4 regions of the Mesorhizobium sp. WSM3873 genome follow, and region 1 is predicted to be linked to each of the others. Evidence: predicted binding sites of a transcription regulator. Region 1 holds the regulator's gene; each other region holds the start of a gene.
The links. Region 1 encodes LexA, which represses DNA repair genes until DNA is damaged. Its sites were predicted from a motif close to TGTTCNNNNTGTGTTCNG; they were not measured.

Region 1 (5,565 bases):
GGCTGGTGGTGGCCGGCAAGGCAACGACGCTCGGCGATGGCATCGAGGCAGCAGCGCAGGCCATCGACAGCGGCCGGGCGCTGGCGGTGCTCGACAAGCTCATCGAGATTTCGAACGGTTAGAATTTTGTCCGATATCCTGCGCAAGATCGAAGCCTACAAGCGCGATGAGATCGCCGCCGCGAAGCTCAGCGCGCCGCTTGCCGAGGTCAAGGCGAAGGCCAAGGATGCGGAACCCCCGCGCAGCTTCCTTGCGGCGCTTGAGGCCAAGCGGAAGGCCGGCGGCTTCGCGCTGATTGCGGAGATCAAGAAGGCCAGCCCTTCCAGGGGCTTGATCCGCGCCGACTTCGACCCGCCGGCGCTCGCCAGGGCCTACCAGCAAGGCGGTGCTGCCTGTCTTTCGGTGCTGACCGACGCACCGTCCTTCCAGGGCGCGCCCGGCTTTCTGACCGCGGCGCGCGCCGCCGTTAGCCTGCCCGCCCTGCGCAAGGATTTCCTCTTCGACCCGTATCAGGTTCATGAAGCCCGCGCCTGGGGCGCGGACGCGATCCTCATCATCATGGCGAGCGTCGACGACGTCTTGGCCAGTGAATTGGAAGCCACGGCCTTCGATCTCGGCATGGACGCGCTGGTCGAGGTGCATGACGAACAGGAGATGGAACGCGCGCTTCGCCTCTCGTCGCGGCTGATCGGCATCAACAACCGCGATTTGAGAACCTTCGAAACCAGCCTCGACGTTTCCGAGCGGCTTGCCGCCATGGTCCCGGACGACCGGCTGCTGGTCAGCGAGAGCGGCATCTTCACCCATCAGGACTGCCGGCGGCTGGAAAAGAGCAAGATCGGCACCTTCCTCGTCGGCGAAAGCCTGATGCGGCAGGCCGACGTGGCCGCCGCGACCGCCCTTCTGCTGACGGGCAAGGCGCCGGCCGAGGCCGTTTGACGATGCCCGCGCTTACGCATCTCGGCGCCAAGGGCGAAGCCAACATGGTCGATGTCGGCGGCAAGGCCGAGACAACGCGCACGGCCATCGCCGAAGGGTATGTCACCATGCAGCCGGAAACGCTGGAGATGATCCTGGCCGGCGACGCCAAGAAAGGCGACGTGCTGGGCACGGCGCGCATCGCCGGCATCATGGCGGCCAAGAAGACGCATGAGCTCATCCCGCTTTGCCATCCCCTCCTTCTCACCAAGGTGTCCGTCGAGATCGAGCCCGACCACGCGCTTCCCGGCCTGAGGGTCAGCGCGCTTGCCAGGGTTACCGGCAAGACCGGGGTGGAAATGGAGGCGCTGACCGCGGCGTCGGTCGCCTGCCTCACCATCTACGACATGGCCAAGGCAGCGGACCGAGGCATGGCGATTTCCGGCATCAGGCTGGTCGAGAAAACCGGCGGCAAGTCGGGCGACTACAAGGTAGGTCCTTAGCATGGCTTTGCTTCCGGTCGCCGACGCGCTCCAACGCCTGTTGGACGGCGCGACCGCGCTGCCAGGCGAAAGCGTGCCGCTGGCCGACGCGTCCGGCCGGGTGCTGGCCGACCCCGTGGTGGCTCTGCGCACCCAGCCGCCCTTCAATGCGTCGGCGATGGACGGCTACGCCGTAAGGGCCGCCGACGTAGCCTCGGCGCCGGCCCGGCTCTCCGTGATCGGCATGGCCCCCGCCGGGCGTGGCTTCACCGGCTCTGTCGGCAAGGGCGAGGCCGTGCGCATCTTCACCGGCGCGCCGCTCCCCGAAGGCGCCGATACCATCGTTATCCAGGAGAATGTCCGCGATCTCGGCGGCGGCGGCATCGAAGTGACCGAGCCGACCGTGGAGGGACGAAACGTCCGTCGCCGCGGCCTCGACTTCTGCGAGGGCGACCTGCTCCTCGAAAAAGGCCGCCAGCTCGATCCGGCGGCGCTTTCGCTGGCGGCATCGGCCAACCATCCGAGTCTCAACGTGGTGCGGCAGCCGCTGCTCGCCATCATCGCCACCGGCGACGAATTGCTGCCGCCGGGCAGCGCGCTCGGCCCCGACCAGATCATCTCGTCGAATGCCTATGGCGTCATAGCTACAGCCCAGTCGGTCGGCGCGCGCGCGCTCGACCTCGGCATCGCCGCCGACCGCAAGGACGCGATCGCGGCCCTGGTCAAGAAGGCGGTCAAGGCCGGCGCCGACGTCATCGTCACGCTTGGCGGCGCCTCCGTCGGCGACCACGACTTGATCCATGACGTGCTGACCGGCGAAGGCATGCAGCTCGACTTCTGGAAGATCGCCATGCGTCCCGGCAAGCCGCTGATGTTTGGCCGGCTCGGCGACATTCGCTGCATCGGCCTGCCCGGCAATCCGGTCGCAAGCCTGGTCTGCTCGCAGCTGTTCCTGAAGCCGCTTCTGGCGCGGCTGGGCGGCCGGTCCTGCCGGCAGGAAATCCGCACGGCCCGGTTAGGCGTCGCAATGCACGCCAACGATCTCAGGCAGGACTATGTGCGCGCCGTGGTCCGCGAAGATGCGGGGGCGTTGATCGCAACACCGTTCGGCATCCAGGATTCCTCGATGTTGAGGATGCTCGCCGATGCCAATGGCCTGATCGTGCGCCAACCCTTCGCACCGGCGGCTCAAGCCGGCGAGGAATGCAGCGTTCTGATGTTACGCTGAACAAAACGTCAACACATTCACTAAACTTTAAACGGTTGCGGAACACAACTGGAACAGATAGTGTTTGTTCTGGGTTTGTTTTTCTGATTCTGGTTTCAGAACCCATGGGGGCCGCCATGCTGACGCGCAAACAACATGAACTGCTGATGTTCATCCATGAACGGCTCAAGGAAAGCGGCATTCCGCCGTCTTTCGACGAGATGAAGGAAGCGCTCGACCTTGCCTCGAAATCGGGCATCCACCGCCTGATTACGGCGCTGGAGGAGCGCGGTTTCATTCGCCGGCTTCCGAACCGGGCGCGTGCCCTTGAAGTGCTGCGCCTACCTGACTCGATCGCGCCCGGCCTCAATGCGGCGAAGAAATTCTCGCCGAGCGTCATCCAGGGCGGCCAAGGCAATCTCGGCCGCCAGATCAAACCCGCGGCGCCCGCCCGCACGCCGACGCCCAGCAATGACGACGACGCCGTTTCAGCCGTCTCCATCCCGGTGATGGGTCGCATTGCCGCCGGCGTGCCGATCGACGCCATCCAGCACCAGACGCATTCGATCACAGTGCCGCCGGACATGATCGCGGGCGGCGAGCACTACGCGCTCGAGGTCAAAGGCGACTCGATGATCGAGGCCGGCATCTTCGATGGTGATACGGTCATCATCCGCAACGCCAGCACTGCGAGCCCCGGGGAGATCGTCGTGGCGCTGGTCGACGACGAGGAGGCGACGCTGAAGCGCTTCCGCCGCAAGGGCGCCTCCATCGCGCTCGAGGCTGCCAATCCGGCCTATGAGACCCGCATCTTTGGTCCTGATCGCGTCAAGGTTCAAGGCAAGCTCGTGGGGCTCATCCGCCGCTACTGAGGGGGCTGCGGCTTGGCTTCCGGCTTCTCGGGCTTCTTGTAAGGCGCTAACCCCCTCGCCTCACGCGAGTAGCGCCGCTGTTCGTGCCAAGGGCGGTACGGTTTTTCGACGGCGTATTGAATGGATGCTCGCGCCGTCGCCGATTGCGGATCGAAGAAGACGGCGGCACTGCCGTCGCGCGCGAGCTGCCGCTTGGTGACGACGAGGATACGTGGATCGCGGCAGGGATTGTAGGCCGTGGCGTCGTTGATGACGATGAGGTCTGCAAAGTCGCAGGCAGGTCGGGAAGCTTCGCGGTTCTCGGCGAGCGCGACGATCGCGCCCGATGGATGCCGGCCAATGCAGAGATCGCCCGTGCAGTAAAAAGGCGATCCAGGCGGCAAGTCGACGGGATCGGCTATGTCCAGCGTGCCCTTGGCGAATGTCTCCGGCGGCACGATCGTTTCGGCCTTGAGCGCGCGTTTCCAGTTATCGGTGGTGAACTCGTTGGAGCGGGCACGATTGACGGCGAGTTCGCCGCCGCCGATCGGCATCGCCACCAGATGCGCGTCCTCCGAGATCAGCAGGTCCGGCGTGCGCACCTGCGGGATGATCATGACGGCCGCGACTGCCAAAGGAATTGCGGCCAGCCTCAGCCAGGTAGTCGCCATCGTGGCGATGACGAGCGCGATCGTCGCCAGCAGCACCGAATGGATCGAGATCAGGCCCACGGCATCGACCGGCGACCACTCCGAAAGCCACGCCGAGATCGCGATCATCGCCGTCAGGCCCTTGCCCATCAAATAGAGGAAGGGCCCGTCGAAGCCGAACGGCATCATGACCGCGCTGGCGACGGCGAGAAACATCACGACCGTGACGATCGGCATGATCGCGAGATTGGCCAGCAGGCTGAGCGGCGAGACGCGCTGGAAATGCCAGATGGCAAACAGCGCTGTGGCACTTCCGGCAATGATCGACGTCATTGCGGCGCCACCTGCTCCGACTGCCAGTTTATGCGACATGAACCGCAGGAACGAACGCTTTGCCGGCGGCGCTCTCACCTTGCCGGCGCGGTAGTCGGACCAGCCGGCATAGGCGCCGACAAGAGCGGCGGTTGCCGCGAACGACATCTGAAAGCTCGGGCCAACCACTTCATGCGGCGACACCAGAATGACGGCGATGGCCGAGATCGCCAAATTGCGCATCGTCAGCGCCGCCCGGTCGAAAAGCACGGCGACCAGCATGACGGCCAGCATGATGAAGCTTCGCTCGGCGGCTACCACCACGCCGGAGATGACGAGATAGGCGGCAATCGAGATAAGCGCGATTGCCGCGGCATATTTCTTCACCGGCCGGCGTGACGAAAAATCCGGGAACAGCGCAAAGGCGCCGCGCAGCAGAAGCATGACCGTGCCGGCGACCAGCGCCATGTGGAGGCCCGAAATCGAGATGATGTGATAGATGCCGGTCCGCCGCATCGCCTCGTTGATGTCCTCGGGAATGCCGGCGCGCACGCCGACGATCAGTGCAGCGGCAATCTCGCCTTCGGGTCCGCCAATGGTGCTTCTGATGTGATCGGCAATGTTTTCGCGCGCGTGCTCGATGGCTGAGGCGATGCTCGTCTGAGCGATCGGGTCGGTTGGCGGAATGAGTTTCGGGTCGCCGAGGAAAAATCCACTGCCGCCGATGCCGGAAAAATAGCTGTCGAAGGAAAAATCATAGCTTTCGGGACGGACCGGCCCGGTCGGCGGCAGGAGCCGTGCGTAACCCGTCACCAGCGATCCAGCCTTCATGCCGGCCGGGATCCTGCGTGCCGAGAGCCTGACGCGATCCGGTGCGTAGCGCAGCTTTGGATGCGCGGTCGAGACGAGATCGATGGTCAGCCTGACGCGGCCATTGGCCATTTCCTCGGCGACGGCGACGCGGCCTGTCAGCCGCGTCTGGATTTCGGAGCCGAGCATCGGTGTTGCGGCGCGCCAGGTCTCGACCTTCGCGGCGACGAAGCCCAGCGCGCAAAACAGAGCCGCCATAAAGACCAGGTGTGTCTTCAGCCAGGGACGCGAAACGGCCGCGCATAGAGCCATCAGCGCCACCGCCGCCAGCGGTC
Region 2 (5,565 bases), on a different contig from region 1:
TCGACCTCCTCGATCAGGTTGCGCAGCCGTTCGTGCGGGCCGATGGCGCCGGGGCCCGGCTCCGGGCTGACATCCGCGAAAGTGTAGAGGCCAAGTTCCATTTTCATGCATCCTGATGCGCCGCTTGGGCGTTGATTGTTGGCGCTAGAGGTAGCGACCGGCCCCCAGAGCCGCCAGAGGCGCGATTTGTGAACAGTGCATCGCGCCGCGACGACGTATCCCGACGGCAACAGCCCAGATTTTCATGGCTGGCATACCGTTTTGGCGCTTGAACTCACCGCTTTCGCGCGTATGTAAGCGTCGCGAATTGACTTCAGGGAAGTGGACTTGGCTATTTACAGGGAAAAAGACATATTCGAGCGGCGCAACGCCGCGAACGAGGCAAAGAAGGCGCTCCTGGAGCGCTTCAAGTCAAAGCCGGCGGCGGACGATCCAGCGGTTCTGGCGCGTCAGGCGGAACGCAAGGCGATCCTCGAGGCCCGTGCGGTCCGCGAGGCCGAGAAGGCCCGATTGAAGCAGGAAAAGCTGGCGCGCGAAGCGGCCGAGAAGGCTGAACGCGAGGCAGTGGCCGAAGCGGCCCGTATTGCTGCCGAAGAGGCAGCGGCTGCCGAGGCCAAGATCCGCGAAGCCGAGGAAACCGAACGCATCGCCCGCCTGCTCGCCGAGGAGGCCGAACGCAAGGCCAAGCGCGATGCGCGCTACGCCGCCCGCAAGGCGCGCGTCGGTCGCACGCCTCCTGGCTTCTCGGCCCGCTAGGTTCGAGTTCGTTCGAAAAATGAATCAGGGTCGCCAGGAGCGGCCCTGAGTGCGTTCGTGCTGCATCAGGCGACGAGCTTCAGCCCGACGATGCCGCAGACGATCAGCCCGATGCAGGCAAGCCGCACCGCGGTCGCCGGCTCGCCGAGCAGCCATATGCCGAGCAAGGCCGTGCCGACAGTGCCGATGCCGGTCCATACCGCATAGGCCGTGCCGACGGGCAATGTCTTCAACGCAAGCCCGAGCAGGCCAAGGCTGACGACCATCGAGACGATTGTGAGCACGGTCGGCAACGGCTTCGAGAACCCATCGGTATATTTGAGGCCGATCGCCCAGCCGATCTCGAACAGGCCGGCGAAGAAAAGGAAGATCCAGGACATCGCGAACGCTCCATCGATCGAGCATCGAATGCTCGACGTTTTGACGTGGCGGGTCGTCCCGGCCGGGTTTCGGGGAAGCGAGGTCGTCCTCGCAGTACCGATATAGTGAGTTCTGTCCCCCGATCAACAAAACACCGGCAGCATTCGGCATGCCGCCGGTTCAAATCCGCATCGAGACGGATCGGCCGCGCTGACGGCCTACTTCTCCTTGATGCGCATCGCCTTGACCGGCGGCGCCTTCGGAGCCGGGGCCGCGGCCGGTTTCTTGGCGTCCTTTTTCGGCTTGCGGGGTTCCTTGCCCGCCTTCATCGCACCTTTCGCCATGATTCGCTCCTCCGATTTGTGGGCAGCACAAGTGAAACAAGAGAAGCGTCCGACCGCAAGAGGCCGCTTGCAGCTTCGAAAGCCGGCTTGCGCTATGTCAACCGTTTTCCCTTGATCCCGCGACCTCGGGATCGATCAGGCAACAGAAATGCATAGGGGCATCTGAACCTCGGAGCGGCTGGCGCATTGTCGGTGGAGCTTTGGGCGGCGGCCGCTGAGCTCCCACTTGGAAGAGGATCGGAAGCGCATGGCAGGGCATAGCGGCTCGAAAAGAGTGATCTACGCCGCGCTCGCCGGCAATGTTGCGATCGCCCTGACCAAATTCGCCGCAGCGTCCTTCACAGGCTCTTCAGCCATGCTGTCGGAGGGCGTGCATTCGCTGGTCGACACCGGCAATGGCGCGCTTCTGCTTTACGGCATGCGCCGTGCCGCGCGCCCGCCCGACCGCACGCATCCGCTCGGACACGGACGCGAACTCTATTTCTGGAGCTTCATTGTCGCCCTGCTGGTGTTCGCGCTTGGCGCCGGCGTTTCCTTCTACGAGGGCGTCATCCACATCATGGCGCCGGAACCGGTCGTCAACGCCAAGGTCAACTACATCGTGCTTGGTCTTTCTTTTCTGTTCGAAGGCAGTTCCTGGCTGGTGGCGCTGAAGGAGTTCCGGGGACAGAAGGGAAGGCTGGGTTGGTTCGAGGCGGTCCGGATGAGCAAGGATCCCAGCATCTACACGGTGCTGTTCGAGGACAGCGCCGCGCTGCTCGGCCTCGTCGTCGCCTTCGTCGGCATCCTGTCTGCCGAGCTCCTGGGTATCCCCGAGCTCGACGGCGCCGGCTCGATCGGCATCGCCGTCATCCTGGGCGCCACCGCCATCTTCTTGGCGCGCGAGAGCAAGGGTCTGCTCATCGGTGAGCCCGCTTCGCCCGAGGTGCAGCGCAAGGTTCTGGCGATCGCTCAGGAAGACCCGGCCGTGCAGCGGGCGAACGGCATACTGAGCGTCCATATCGGCCCGGAGGAGATCGTCGCAGGCCTAAGCATCGAATTCGAGGATCATCTCACGGCGCCTGAGATCGAAGCCTGCGTTGAACGCCTGGAGGCGCGACTGAAAAGCGACATGCCCGAAATCACCAGGCTGTTCGTCAAGCCGCAGGCGACTGGCACATGGGAGCGCAGGCGTAAGGCTATCGCCGGGGCCTTCGAAGAGGATTAGATTTGAGCGAAGCAATCTTTTGGGAGCATGCCGAATGAGAATCGACGGCGGGTGTCATTGCGGCGCCATCACCTACGAAGCGGAGGTCGATCCCGAAAAGACCTCGATCTGCCATTGCACCGATTGCCAGCAACTGACGGGAACGGCCTTTCGCGTGACGGTGGGCGCGCCAGAAGAGGATTACCGGATCACCAAGGGCACGCCGAAGGTCTACATCAAGACCGGATCCAGCGGCGCCAAGCGCGCGCAGGGGTTTTGCGGCGAATGCGGATCGCATCTCTATGCGACGTCGGTTGGCGATGGTCCGAAAATCTACGGCATTAGGGTGGGTACAGCGCGCCAGCGCGACCAACTGGTGCCGAAAAGACAGGTCTGGCACCGCTCGGCGTTGCACTGGCTGCCGGAAATCGAAGGCATCACGACCATCGAGGAGCAGTAACGGAGTTACGGCAGCTCAGTCGTCGCCTTCGACGACGCGCAGCCTGAGCTGACCCGTCTTGGAATCGGCCACGCGCGCGCCCGCCTCCACCTTGGCAGGACCGCGTGGCGGTTCGGGTTCGCCCTCGGCGAACTCCAGCGCCTCGATCTTCTGCCCGCGTTTGGTGACCTTCGTCGTCGAGACGAGGATGTCGTCGATATCCCTGGCCGCCTGGCCGAAATGCGTCTGCAACCGGCGCACGCGCTCGTCGACTCGCGCCACATCCTCCATCAGGCGGATGACCTCGCCCTGGATCAGATGCGCCTGCTCGCGCATGCGCGCGTCCTTCAGGATTGCCTGGATGACCTGGATCGACAGCATCAGCAATGACGGCGAGACGATGACGACGCGGGCGCGGTGCGCCTTCTGCACCACGGGCTCGAAATTCTCGTGAATCTCGGCGAACACCGATTCCGAGGGCACGAACATGAAGGCGGTGTCCTGCGTCTCGCCCTGGATCAGGTATTTTTCCGCGATGTCGCGGATATGCACCTCGATGTCGCGCCGGAACGCCTGCGCCGCCGCCTTCTGCAAGTCGGCGGCTTCGGCGGCACGAATGGCATTCCAGGCCTCCAGCGGAAACTTGGCGTCGATGGCGAGCATCGGCGCGCCGTTCGGCATCCGCACCAGGCAGTCGGGCCGGCTGCCGTTGGAAAGGCTCGCCTGGAACTCGTACGCGCCGTGCGGCAGGCCGTCGGCAATGATTGTTTCCATGCGCGACTGGCCGAAGGCGCCGCGAGTCTGCTTGTTGGAGAGGATCGCCTGCAGCTGCACGACCTGTCCGGCTAAAGATTGGATGTTGCCCTGCGCCGTGTCGATCACCGCCAGCCGCTCCTGCAGCTTGGCCAGGCTCTCATGCGTCGACTTGGTCTGCTCAGCCATGGTCTGGCCAAGGCGGCCGGTCATGGCGTCGAGCCGCTGTCCGAGCGATTGGGTGAGCTCGGCCTGCCTGGCGCCGAACACTTCGGCGATCGCGCCCATGCGACCCTGCATCTCGGCCTGCGCCTGAAGAATGTCCGCCATCCTGGCCTCGGTGTCGCGGGCATGGTCGGCCGCTTCTGCCGCCGCTGCCGCGCGCGCCTTTCCCGCGCGCCACAACGCGATGACGAGCGCCAGGAACAGCGCCAGCAGCAGCAGCGCTCCGAAGCCAAGCGCCTCGCCGAGCCTGATCGTGGTGGCGCCGAGCCGCGCGACGGGTTGCGAAAGGATCGAGGTCATGTCGTTCATTTGGGCAGCATAGCCGATTCGCTCTGCTGGCACAGATCAAAACGTGAACAAGTCAAAGCCGCCCCGGTTGACGCTTTTCCATCGACGTCTTAGGTGAGACGCCATGTCGATCAAGCCGCTCATCATCCTTCCCGATCCGATCCTGCGCCAGGTTTCCAAACCGGTCGAGCGCGTCGACGGTGACTTGCGCAAGCTCACCGACGACATGCTGGAAACCATGTATGACGCGCCGGGAATCGGGCTGGCGGCGATCCAGGTCGGCGAGCCGCGGCGTTTGCTGGTCATCGACCTCGCCAAGGAAGGCGAGCCGCCGGCGCCGCATGTCTTCATCAATCCGGAAATCCTCGAAAGCTCCGACGAGCGCTCGGTCTATGAGGAAGGCTGCCTGTCGATCCCTGACTACTATGCCGAGGTCGAGCGTCCCGCAGCGGTGCGGGTGAAATATCTCGACCGCGACGGCAAGCTGCAGGAGATGCAGGCCGAAGGCCTGATGGCGACCTGCCTGCAGCACGAGATCGACCATCTTAACGGCGTGCTGTTCATCGACCACATCTCGAAGCTGAAGCGCGACATGGTGGTCAGGAAATTCAAGAAGCTCGCCAAGGACAAGGCGCCGGGCAAGATGGCGGGCTGAACCTCATTCGAGCATTCCACGCAGGATCCAGTCTTTCCCGACTTCGATGGCTTTGGAAGCCAATTCAAACGCAAGCGCGCGAGACTTTGGCGAGAATATTAAACCACGACTAATGCCACTGCAAAAAGCGGCGTGAGGTAGACAGCGAATGCTCGCTCACGTCGTTTGGACAACTCGCCCTTCGTAGATTCCTCATCGAGCGATTTGAACCTGGCGTACGACACGCCCCAATGTCTTTTGACGAGTCTTCATATGAATGGCTCCGAAGGGGCAAGAGGCCCGAATCATATGAGGAAAGCATTCGAACTTGGTTACCGAAGAGTCTTTAAGCGCCGCGCAAACCCGTGCTGGGTATGATTGAGCAAATCGTCTAACCATGATATCATGATATCAAATTGGAGGCTTAGCCTTGAGCGATATGCTAATCAGAAACGTACCAGAACCCCTAAAGCGCGAAATTGAGCAAGCCGCTCGAAAAGTCGGCCAGAGCCTATCGGGCAAAGCCATCGATCTTTTGTGGAAGGGCATGAGTGTGGAAAAGGAAAGAAGGCTAGAGCCA
Region 3 (5,565 bases), on a different contig from region 1:
CGTGCCGGCGGCAAAAGGCCGTCGCGAGAGCAGCGCGACGCCGAACACGCCGTTGGGGTAGGGGCACAGGATGCGGTACGGATAGGCGCCGGTGATATAGCCGAGCTCTCTCGTCCACATTCCCGACACCTCGTCGAGGGTGATCACGTCAGGATTGGTGCGGCCGATCAGCGACAGCACCTTCTTGGGTGTCGGATTGTCGAAGCGAAGATTGATCTGCAGCAGGCTGTAGACGATACGGTCGGCAGGTTTGGCGACCGCCTGCTGCGGCCACAACCTGGGCAGTGCGCTGGCCGTCGTGGCAAGGCAGGCGAGGGCGAAGAGCAGCGCTGCTGCCGCTTGCAGCCGGTACGAACTGGCAAGCAGCGCCACCGCCAGCAGCGCCGTGAGCACGCTCAGGTGAATACGAAAATGCGAGAACGAATCGAGGGCTGGATGCAGCGCGCCGAGGAATCCGGCCAGCAGCGCGGCCGTGAGTGCCGTCATCGCCAGGAATGCCACCCCAGCCGTCATGTTTGAGCGCGCGCCGCCTGTTGTCATGTCAGTCGTGTTCTGCCGAATGTCGCCGGCATCTTTTTGCAGCGACATAGTCTCGCTCAGGCCTGCTTATCGGCAAAATTGCGGCCCGGGCAAGACGATGAGTTGCCTCGGCTACTGGAAAGCAGTCTCGGAGAAGCTTCTCAACTTGCGCGAATGCAGCCGCTCCATCGGCATTTCGGCCAGCTTCTCCATCGCCCTGATGCCGATGGTGAGGTGCTGCGCCACCTGCCGCTTGTAGAATTCCGTCGCCATGCCGGGCAGTTTCAGTTCGCCATGCAAAGGCTTGTCGGAGACGCACAGCAGCGTGCCGTAGGGCACGCGGAAGCGGAAGCCGTTGGCGGCGATCGTCGCCGATTCCATGTCGAGCGCGATGGCGCGCGACTGCGAAAGGCGCTGCACCGGTCCGCGCTGGTCGCGCAGTTCCCAGTTGCGGTTGTCGATGGTGGCGACGGTGCCGGTGCGCATGATGCGCTTGAGATCGTAGCCGGAAAGTCCCGTTACCTCGGCGACCGCTTCCTGCAGCGCTACCTGGATCTCGGCCAGCGGCGGGATGGGCACCCAGACCGGCAGGTCGTCGTCGAGCACATGATCCTCGCGCACATAAGCATGGGCCAGCACATAGTCGCCCAGTGCCTGCGTGTTGCGCAGGCCGGCGCAGTGGCCGAGCATCACCCAGGCATGTGGCCGAAGCACCGCGATATGGTCGGTGATGGTCTTGGCGTTGGACGGGCCGACGCCGATGTTGACCATGGTGATGCCGCCATGGCCCGACTTCTTCAGATGGTAGGCCGGCATTTGCGGCAGGCGCTGTGGCGGGGTGCCTTCGCTCGCCGCGCCGGCCCCGGCCTTAGTCACGAGGTTGCCCGGCTCGACGAATTCGCTGTAACCGCCGCCGCCGCTCTCCATCAGCTCGCGGGCCCGCGCCACGAACTCGTCGATGTAGAACTGGTAATTGGTGAACAGCACGAAATTCTGGAAATGCTGCGGGCTGGTAGCCGTGTAGTGCGTCATGCGGTGCAGCGAATAGTCGATGCGCTGGGCCGTGAACGGCGCCAGCGGCCTCGGCTCGCCGAACGCCACCTCGAATGTGCCGTTGGCGATCTGGTCGTCGGTGCCGTCGAGATCCGGCACGTCGAACAGGTCGCGGATCGGTCGCCTGATGCGCTCGGCAGCCGTGCCGTCGACATAGGTGCCCTCCAGGAAGGCGAAATGCAGCGGGATCGGCGTCGTCGATTCCGACACCGTGACCTGGACGCCGTGATTGCGCATGATGAGCCGAAGCTGCTCGACGAGATAGTTCTCGAACAGCTTTGGCTGGGTGATGGTGGTGGCAAAATGCCCGGGCGTCGGCATATGGCCGTAGGCTTGGCGCGAGTCGATCTGCGTGAACGAGGTGGTGGTGACGCCGATCTGCGGATAAAAGGCCCGGTAGCGCCTGCTCTCGTCGCCGCCGGCGGCGAGCTTGGCGAAGGAATCGCGCAGGAATTTGGTGTTGCGGTCGTAGAGCGCCTCCAGCGCCGCGACCGCCTTCTTGGCGTCGTCAAAACTCTGCCTGCCGAAAGGCTCCGGCATGACGACCGATTCGATGGCTTGGGGGTAGATTCGCTTTTCCATGGCCCAATATAGGGATTTGGAAGAGCGCTTGGGAGGGGGAGGCGGGCGCGAAGCCCGCCTTGCGGAGTATTTTTCTCTGGCCGTGTCAGCCACGCTGCAGGCTGACCAGCAGCACGAAGCCGATGCCTGCCTTCTTCGGCGCCGGCGCCTCGATGACCGAACCGGCGTCGGCGCGCATCATCGGCACCGCCAGCACAGGAGCGGCAAGCACCATCAGGATGAGCATCGCCCGCGGCAGGAGCCGAAGAGCTTTGAGGGTGGAGGCAGCGATGCGGTTCATGGTGGTCGTTCCGGTTTCGAGTATTGGTCGTTTCAGCGGCCGAAATGGTTCATGCAGTCCAGCCGGCAGGTATCGGCCATTCGCGGTGAGCGCGCCGGACGGCCGGCTTCGGCCACGAGGATGGCGAAGAACATGCCGAACAGGCTCATCAGCAGGCAGACGATGGTGAAGCGGCGGACAAGCATTGGACTCTCCTTCAATGCGAGGAGAATGCCCGAGCGCCTCTGAACCGGTTCTGAGACCGGTATTCATCTGCGGTTCAAATTGGCTGATGGGGTCATGACCCGGCCAAGGCCTGCGAAATGCCTTGTCCAGCGTTGCGCTCAGAAACGGCGCTCAAAAAGAAAACGGGGCGCCGGGCCCCGTTTTTGCATCGTCATCCGTTCGACTGTCAGAGCTTGTGCCAGGTCTGGGTCTTGCAGATCAGTCCGCCCAGAACGCAGCCGCTCATCTTTAGCGAGGTGCCGGAAAGCGTCGCCTTGCCGGAATAGGTCTTGTCGGTTTCCGGGTCTGTTATGGTGCCGGTGTACTTGTTGTCGCCGGCCGCCTTGAAGGAGCCGATCGTCTTGCCGGCATATTTGCCGGACTTGAGCGTGATGGAAAACGCTCCGCCGCCGGCGATCGCCGCTGTCGATCCGGCCTGCGTCTTCCAATTGCCCTCGATAGGGTCGGCCGACGCGGCGCCTGCCATCATCAAGGTGGCCGCCAGGGCCAGGCTGACTTTTCGAAACATGCTTGTCCTCCCTTTTAGGGTTCCGGCGGGCCTCGTTCCGCCTTTCTGTCCCTTACGCAAACGTAAAGCTAATCCAGCCATCGCCAAAACGAAAGCGGTGCCGCGACGGAAGCTTGCAAGGATTTTGGCCGCGTCGGTCGTTGGAAATGAACGGATGGCGAAAAAAGGCTTCGGTTTCCGTGGTTAGCGAAGTCTTGATTCCCGCGCCCCAAATTTTCGACGAATTTGGCGCAGATCGGCTGAATTGCTGGATTCCTATGCTTAACAGTTCTTCGCGTTTACCTATTGTTTTAGCTTTGTTTTCTTCAAATTAAGCAAGCCATTTAACGACGGATTCAAGGCGAGCCGTCATCCTCGAAAGCATCGAAAGAGCGGCCCGCCCAGGGGAATTCCAGGGACAGAAGGAGGCAGCTCTCGGGAGCAGACAGGGGATTGAAATGGCACGCTTTGAAATGCTTGAAGCCGGCTTCGGCGCCATGGGGGCAACTGCCCAGGCCGACATTCTTTTCGAACTGGGCATGATGTATGCGACCGGCCGCGATTGCGAGACCGACGTCATTGCCGCCCACAAATGGTTCAACATCGCCGCGATCAAGGGCTCGCTCCGCGCCGCCGAGCTGCGCTCGGAATTGTCGGCATCGATGTCGAAGGCCGAGATCGCCAAGGCGCTGCGCGAAGCGCGCGAATGGATGACGATGCACTGATTTTGCGGGGTAAAGCCCGGAAGCTCTTAAGGGACAAGGCCGCAAAAAGACGGCCGGTTAACCAGACCAAGAACGCGGCAGGTCAACGAACTCAAGCCGTGCGACAACACAGGGAAGCGAGCGGGTTCAGGCGCGCGGGGTGCCGGGAAGCTCGACTGCAAAAGCCGTGACCGGCCGGGACAAGGCCGGCGCGGCTTTTGCATTTGCGCAGTCACCGCCTGTATGGGAACGGCGGCTTGGCCCAAGAACTCCCCGTCGGAATGAACCAAATCCCGATACATTGTGCTCTCGACAGTTCCGGCGAAGGGTGAAATTGTCCCGGCTCTCTGGAAGAAGCGTGGCCGGAACGGCCGCGCGCAAGTGGAGGAGTTCTATTGTCATGAAAAGATTGGGTATTTTGAGCGCGGCCGCATTGGGCCTGACGATGAGCGCATCGGTTGCCTTCGCCGACGACATCACGATTTCGGTGGTCGGCCCGATGACCGGGCAGCTCGCCAACATCGGCGACCAGTTCAAGCAGGGCGCGCAGGCCGCGGCGGATGCCATCAATGCCGCCGGAGGTGTCAATGGCAACAAGATCAAGATCGACATCCAGGACGACCAATGCGATCCGAAGCAGGCGGTGTCGGTCGCCAATCGCATCGTTGCCAACGGCGTCAAATTCGTCGACGGCCATGCCTGCTCGGGCTCGAGCATTCCCGCTTCCGCCGTCTATGCCGAAGCCGGCACCCTGATGATGAGCCCGGCCTCGTCTAATCCGGAACTGACCGACGCCGCGGCCAAGGCCGGCTGGCCGACGATCATGCGCCTCTACACTCGTGACGATGCGCAGGGCGCTTTCATCGGTCCATGGATCGCCAAGAAATATGCCGGCAAGAACGTCGTCGTCCTGCACGACAAGAGCGCCTACGGTCAGGGCGTTGCCGATGCTGTCAAGACGACCATGAATGCCGGCGGCCTCAAGGAGGTCGACTATGAAGGCATCAATGCCGGCGAGAAGGACTATTCGGCTTTGGTCACCAAGCTGAAAGAGCTCAAGGCCGACGTCGTCTATTTCGGCGGCTACCATCCGGAGGCCGGCTTGATCCTGCGCCAGGCAGCGGAGCAGAACGTCAAGTTCCAGCTGATCATGCCGGACTCGATCGCCTCGCCGGAATTCTGGCAGATCGCCGGCCCGGCCGGTGAAGGCACGATGTTCGTCTTCCCCTCGGATCCGCAGTCGAAGCCGGAAGCGAAGGAGGCCGTGGCCAAGATCAAGCAAGGCGGCTTCACACCGGAAGGTTTCACGCTGTTCTCCTATGCAGTGATCCAGGCGGTGGCCGAAGGCGTCAAGCGCGCCGGCACCGACGACCCGGCCAAGGTCGCCGAGGCGCTGAAGGACGGCAAGCCGATCAGCACCGTGGTCGGCGACGTGATCTTCGACGAGAAGGGCGACCTGAAGAACGCCAGCTACGACATCAACCAGTGGCACGACGGCAAATACGCGCCGATCAAGCCGTAATTCGTTCTGCAGATCGATTGGAAATGGCCGGGATTTGTCCCGGCCGTTTTCGTATGTGCCTTGGCACTGATTTGGAGGCCAGTTCGGCGCTCTACGGCGCCCCCCTGGAGTCCTGCTGCCCCAGCCAGTTTGTCCCGTTGCCGATCCAAGGCGACCGGCAGCTCAGCCCCGTGCGTCCTCGAACCGCACCAGC
Region 4 (5,565 bases), on a different contig from region 1:
CGGACGCCAAGACGCCGCAGCGCCGCGCGGCCTTCCTGGTCGAGCGACTTCATTTCCTCGGCGATGTCGCGGCGGTTGATGAGGCCGAAATGCTCGACGAGCTGGAAGGCGATACCGCGCGCGATGCCGGTGAGCTGCTCGGCGTTCTTCAAATCGACCAGCGGCTTCAAGAGCGACTCGATCTGGAAATTGACGAAACGCTCGGCACGCGCTGCGACCTTGTCGCGGGCAGGGCCGGTGAGCTGCTCGTCGGCAAGCAGCACAAGGCGCGGCTTCAAGGCCTCGTCGCCGGCAACCAGGGTGCCGATCGGCGCGCCGATCCAGCGCAGGACACCGTCCGAGCCCAATGCCAGATCGCCGTTGGCGCAGGCGGCGAAGCGCTCGGCGCGCGCCTCGAACTCAGCCGCGAGCGCCTTCTGGGCAGCGGTGCGCACCGCCTTGGCGTCCTCGCCGCCGGCGCTCTGGTCGGCGGTGAAGCGGAATCCCTGCAGTTCGCCGACGTGATGGCCTTCGACGAGCACGGTTCCGGTTGGGCTGATTTCAGCTTCAGGCATGGTATTTTCTCTAAGGCGCCGCATGAGGACGGAAGTCCTGCGGTCTACGAAGCGTTTCGTCAACCGCTCATGCAGCGCATCCGACAATCTGTCTTCGATTTCGCGCGTCTTTTCCTGCCAGTGTAGCTGATCGGCCAGCCAGCCCGGTCGGTTGGAGACGAAGGTCCAGGTGCGGATCTGGGCGATCCGGTGCGACAGCGTGTCGATATCACCATCCGTGGTGTCGGCCCGCCGCACCTGTTCGGCCATGTAATTCTCATCGACATGGCCATGGCGTGCAAGGTCCATGTAGATCGAGGCGATGAGGTCGGCATGCTGGGCGGGCGCGATCTTGCGGTAGTCCGGCAGCGCGCAGGCCTCCCACAGCAGCGCCACGCGCTCCCTGCCGGTGGCAAGCGTCCTGATGTCGGCGTCGCGCGACAAATGTTCCAGCGCCTGAGCGTCGACCGCCGGCAATGCCCGGGTCAGCCCTTCGACCGGCGCGTTGGTCTCGATCGAGCGTTTCAGGGCATCGAGGCTGGCAAAATCGAAATCGGCGGTGCGCCACTGCAGCACCTTCACCGGGTCGAAATCGTGCGCCTCGATCTTCTTGACCAGATCCTCGTCGAACGGATCGACCTGGCCGGTAACGCCGAAGGTGCCGTCGCGCAGGTGTCGGCCGGCACGCCCCGCGATCTGGCCTAGCTCGGCGGCGGTCAGGTTGCGGTATTGGTAGCCGTCGAACTTGCGGTTCTGGGCGAAGGCGACGTGCTCGAGGTCGAGGTTCAGGCCCATGCCGATGGCATCGGTGGCGACCAGATAGTCGACGTCGCCCGACTGGAAGATCTCCACCTGGGCATTGCGGGTGCGGGGACTGAGCGCGCCGAGAACGACGGCAGCACCGCCCTGCTGGCGGCGGATCAATTCGGCGATGGCATAGACCTCGTCGGCGGAGAAGGCGACGATCGCCGTGCGCCGCGGCAGGCGGGTGAGCTTCTTCGAGCCGGCATAGGCAAGATGCGACAGCCGCGGCCGCGTCACCACCGAGACGCCCTTCAGCAGGCGTTGCAGGATGCCGTGCATGGTGGCGGCGCCCAGAAGCAGCGTCTCCTGGCGGCCGCGCAGATGCAGGATGCGGTCGGTGAAGATGTGGCCGCGTTCGAGGTCGCCGGCGAGCTGCACCTCGTCGATGGCGACGAAGGCGGCATCGGTCTCTCGCGGCATCGCCTCCACGGTGCAGACGGAATATCTCGCGCTCGCCGGCACGATCTTCTCTTCGCCGGTGACCAGCGCCACCTTGCTGGCGCCGACCTTCTCGCAGACGCGCGTATAGACCTCGCGGGCAAGGAGCCTCAGCGGCAGACCGATGATGCCGGTGTCGTGCGCCACCATGCGCTCGATGGCGAGATGGGTCTTGCCGGTGTTGGTGGGGCCGAGCACGGCCGTCACGTCGCGGCCGGAAAGGATCAGCGGCTGGGAGGGTTTCGGCTGGATATTCATCGGCTCGGAAATGAGGCTTTCTGCCGCTTGTTGTCGGGGACGCGGCGGTGCCGCCGCGTGTGACAGGGCACACATAGGGATTTCAGACGCGAAGCGAAAGCGGAATGTTCCCATCAAGAGATGGCGCGACGACAGGCAAGGTCAAAATCCGCGGCCGATTAACCGTTGGAACGAGTCTGGAACGAATCGGCGACGAATCACTGACTCGCTCTGATTCAGGTTTTGTTCACGGCTATATGTGGATTTTTTGACCATGAGTCTCACCACATGCTGAATCTGTGAACTGGCCCGTTTCGTGCTTAGCTCGCGCTGGTTCTGGGGCGTCGTTAACCTTTGCGGGAGAGCGACCGCGACGGACTCGAGCGCGGCCGCCAACATTATGAAATGGTTGATCTTTCCTAACCGGCGTTAATCTTTTTCGGGCTATTTGCGGCGTGGCGTGTTAACTTTTCGGCCAAAGCCGGAACGAATCGGCGACGAATCAGCGATCTGCAAAACTTCCTGTTTTGTTCACCCCTAGATATGGTGTTGTCCAAAGCTTGTGCACCGAAAATCCACAGCTTGTGAACCGGGTTTCCCACAGGGCGCGGGGAGGCCGTTAACTTTTGCGTGCCAAATTGAGGCATGCCCACCCGGTGCCGCCGCTGCGCAGACAAAAACAGGCGGCCCGTTTGCGGCGGGCCGTCTGCCATCGGTGTCAGAAGAGTTCAGGCCAGTAAGATCTCAGGCGAAATATTGGCCGCCATTGGCGCTTATCGTCGAGCCGGTGATGAAGCCTGCGTCTTCCGAGGCGAGGAAGACGACGCAGCGCGCAATCTCCTCCGGCTCGCCGAGACGGCCGACCGGGATCTGAGCGATGATCGATTCCCGCACTTTTTCCGGCACGGCCATGACCATGTCGGTGGCGATGTAGCCGGGGCAAACAACGTTGACGGTGATGCCGGCGCGGGCGCCTTCCTGGGCAAGCGCCTTGGTGAAGCCGATATCGCCGGCTTTCGAAGCCGAATAATTGACCTGGCCCATCTGGCCTTTCTGGCCGTTGATCGAGGAGATGGTGATGACGCGGCCGAACTTCCTATCGCGCATGCCGTTCCATAGCGGATGCGTCATGTTGAAGACGCCGGAAAGGTTGGTGTCGATGACCTCCTTCCACTGCTCGCGGGTCATCTTGTGGAACATGGTGTCGCGGGTGATGCCGGCATTGTTGACCAGCACCGAGACCGGACCGAGATCGGCCTCGACTTGGGCGATGCCGGCGGCGCAAGCGTCATAATCGGCGACCGACCATTTGTAGACGGGGATGCCGGTCTCGGCGTTGAATTTCTGGGCCGCCTCGTCATTGCCGGCATAGTTCGCGGCGACCGAATAGCCGGCATTCTTCAGGGCCACCGATATCGCCGCACCGATGCCGCGCGATCCGCCCGTGACGATTGCTACCTTGCTCATGCATTTCCTCCCTTTGGTCGGAAGAGCGAGTAGGGAGCGGCGAATAGCGAGTAGGAATCCGATAACCCGTCGCGCAACACCATTTCCCCCTATAGGCTACTCCCCATTCGCTATTCGCTCAGTTCGCCGTTCGCTCAGTTCAAGGCTTCCACACACATCGCGACGCCCATGCCGCCGCCGATGCAAAGCGTCGCGAGGCCTTTCTTTGCGCCGCGGCGGCGCATCTCGTAGACCAGCGTGTTGAACACGCGGGCGCCCGAGGCGCCGATCGGATGGCCGATGGCGATGGCGCCGCCATTGACGTTGACGATCGAGGGATCCCAGCCCATGCCCTTGTTGACGGCGCAGGCCTGCGCGGCGAAGGCCTCGTTGGCCTCGACGAGATCGAGGTCCTTGGCCGACCAGCCGGCCTTCTCCAGCGCCCGCTTCGAGGCCGGGATCGGGCCGGTGCCCATGATCGCCGGATCGACGCCGGCGGTCGCCCAGGAGGCGATGCGGACCAGTGGGGTGATGCCGCGCCTGGCAGCCTCGGCCTCGGTCATCAGCAGCGCGCCGGCGGCGCCGTCATTGATGCCCGAAGCATTGGCGGCGGTGACGGTGCCGTCCTTGTCGAAGGCCGGCTTCAGCTTGGTCATGGCATCCAGCGTAGCGCCGTGGCGGATGTATTCGTCCTGGTCGACGATGGTGTCGCCCTTCTTGCCCTTGATGGTGACGGCGACGATCTCGTCCTTGAACTTACCGGCCTTCTGCGCCGCCTCGGCCTTGTTCTGCGAGGCCAGCGCGAACTCGTCCTGGACTTCGCGGGTGATCTGGAACTGACGAGCGACGTTCTCGGCGGTGTTGCCCATATGGTAGCCGTTGAAGGCATCCCATAGGCCGTCCTTGATCATGGTATCGATCATCTTGTAGTCGCCCATCTTGACGCCGGCGCGCAGGTGCTGGGCGTGCGGCGACAGCGACATCGATTCCTGGCCGCCGGCGACGATCACCTTGGCGTCGCCGGTGGCGATCTGCTGCATGCCGAGCGCAATGGCCCTCAAGCCCGAGCCGCAAACCTGGTTGAGGCCCCAAGCAGTCGTCTCCTTGGGCAGACCGGCATTGATGGAAGCCTGGCGGGCCGGGTTCTGGCCCTGAGCGGCGGTCAGCACCTGACCCAGGATGACTTCGTCCACCTCCGCCGGGTCGACCTTGGCCCGCGCGAGCAATTCCTTGATGACGACCGCGCCGAGCTCGTGCGCGGGCGTGGCGGCGAAACTGCCGTTGAAGGAGCCGACTGCTGTGCGGGCTGCGCTGGCGACGACGATTGAATTGGAAGCGGACATTTTCTTCTCCAGGCTTCGAGGTGTCGTTAGGCTATCCTTGGAGACTTTCTTGCCCGTTCAAGCACCTGAGTCAAACCGGAAATCGGCATGGCCGCCATGCGCGGCAAGCAAGTCGAGCGCTTATCGTGACGGCGTGGCCATCGCGCTGCAGCACAATTTGGCCCGCCCTTTCGGCATTAATTGATGCCGCACTGCACAAACCGCTTGGAATTGTGACGCTTTTGCGCATATCCTCGACAAATGGCGCAATCGTTACCGGCCGCTTACTGTGAACGCGCCGGTATCCTGGGGAGGATACGGATGGCCGCAAAAGACGACCCGATCGTCATCAAGAAATACGCCAACCGCCGGCTCTACAACACCGGCACCAGCACCTATGTCACGCTCGAAGATCTGGCCGAGATGGTCAAGAAGGGCGAAGAATTCACCGTGCAGGACGCCAAGACCGGCGACGACATCACGCATCCGGTGCTGACCCAGATCATCTTCGAGCTGGAGAACAAGGACGGGCAGAACATGCTGCCGATCCCGTTCCTGCGCCAGCTGATCTCCTTCTACGGCGACCAGATGCAGATGATCGTGCCGAGCTTCCTCGAACAGTCGATGATCGCCTTCTCCAAGGAGCAGGAGCGTTTCCGCGAGCAGCTGAAGGGCGCCTTCGGCAAGACGCCGATCGACATGATGAAGACGCCGATGAAGGCGCTGGAGGAACAGACGCGGCGCAACGTCGAGATGTTCCAGAACGCGATGCGCATGTTCACGCC

Region 2: A9K71_RS26830 (DNA recombination protein RmuC) is a predicted target of LexA. The motif match lies at 4,405-4,422, and genes of this name have one in related genera.
Region 3: A9K71_RS16205 (sel1 repeat family protein) is a predicted target of LexA. The motif match lies at 3,454-3,471, and genes of this name have one in related genera.
Region 4: A9K71_RS23900 (helicase-related protein) is a predicted target of LexA. The motif match lies at 2,200-2,217, and genes of this name have one in related genera.

What each region holds. Positions count from the first base shown of each region.
Region 1 covers NZ_LYTM01000008.1:114,297-119,861, reverse strand. Annotated here, with positions in the region: gene trpD (anthranilate phosphoribosyltransferase) at 1-122, shown strand, start outside; gene trpC (indole-3-glycerol phosphate synthase TrpC) at 124-939, shown strand; gene moaC (cyclic pyranopterin monophosphate synthase MoaC) at 942-1,421, shown strand; gene glp (gephyrin-like molybdotransferase Glp) at 1,423-2,628, shown strand; gene lexA (transcriptional repressor LexA) at 2,745-3,479, shown strand; gene A9K71_RS07570 (ComEC/Rec2 family competence protein) at 3,473-5,565, opposite strand, start outside.
Region 2 covers NZ_LYTM01000055.1:168,489-174,053, reverse strand. Annotated here, with positions in the region: gene A9K71_RS26855 (LLM class flavin-dependent oxidoreductase) at 1-101, opposite strand, end outside; gene A9K71_RS26850 (DUF6481 family protein) at 328-756, shown strand; gene sugE (quaternary ammonium compound efflux SMR transporter SugE) at 822-1,136, opposite strand; gene A9K71_RS32970 (hypothetical protein) at 1,335-1,460, opposite strand; gene A9K71_RS26840 (cation diffusion facilitator family transporter) at 1,708-2,667, shown strand; gene A9K71_RS26835 (GFA family protein) at 2,702-3,106, shown strand; gene A9K71_RS26830 (DNA recombination protein RmuC) at 3,122-4,372, opposite strand; gene def (peptide deformylase) at 4,476-5,006, shown strand; gene A9K71_RS26820 (plasmid stabilization protein) at 5,425-5,565, shown strand, end outside.
Region 3 covers NZ_LYTM01000023.1:89,925-95,489, reverse strand. Annotated here, with positions in the region: gene A9K71_RS16225 (endonuclease/exonuclease/phosphatase family protein) at 1-513, opposite strand, end outside; gene A9K71_RS16220 (AMP nucleosidase) at 652-2,112, opposite strand; gene A9K71_RS16215 (hypothetical protein) at 2,240-2,434, opposite strand; gene A9K71_RS32085 (hypothetical protein) at 2,467-2,619, opposite strand; gene A9K71_RS16210 (DUF2147 domain-containing protein) at 2,826-3,167, opposite strand; gene A9K71_RS16205 (sel1 repeat family protein) at 3,605-3,871, shown strand; gene A9K71_RS16200 (ABC transporter substrate-binding protein) at 4,251-5,372, shown strand; gene A9K71_RS16195 (acetyl/propionyl/methylcrotonyl-CoA carboxylase subunit alpha) at 5,535-5,565, opposite strand, start outside.
Region 4 covers NZ_LYTM01000045.1:198,591-204,155, forward strand. Annotated here, with positions in the region: gene A9K71_RS23900 (helicase-related protein) at 1-2,033, opposite strand, end outside; gene A9K71_RS23910 (beta-ketoacyl-ACP reductase) at 2,757-3,479, opposite strand; gene A9K71_RS23915 (acetyl-CoA C-acetyltransferase) at 3,614-4,801, opposite strand; gene phaR (polyhydroxyalkanoate synthesis repressor PhaR) at 5,102-5,565, shown strand, end outside.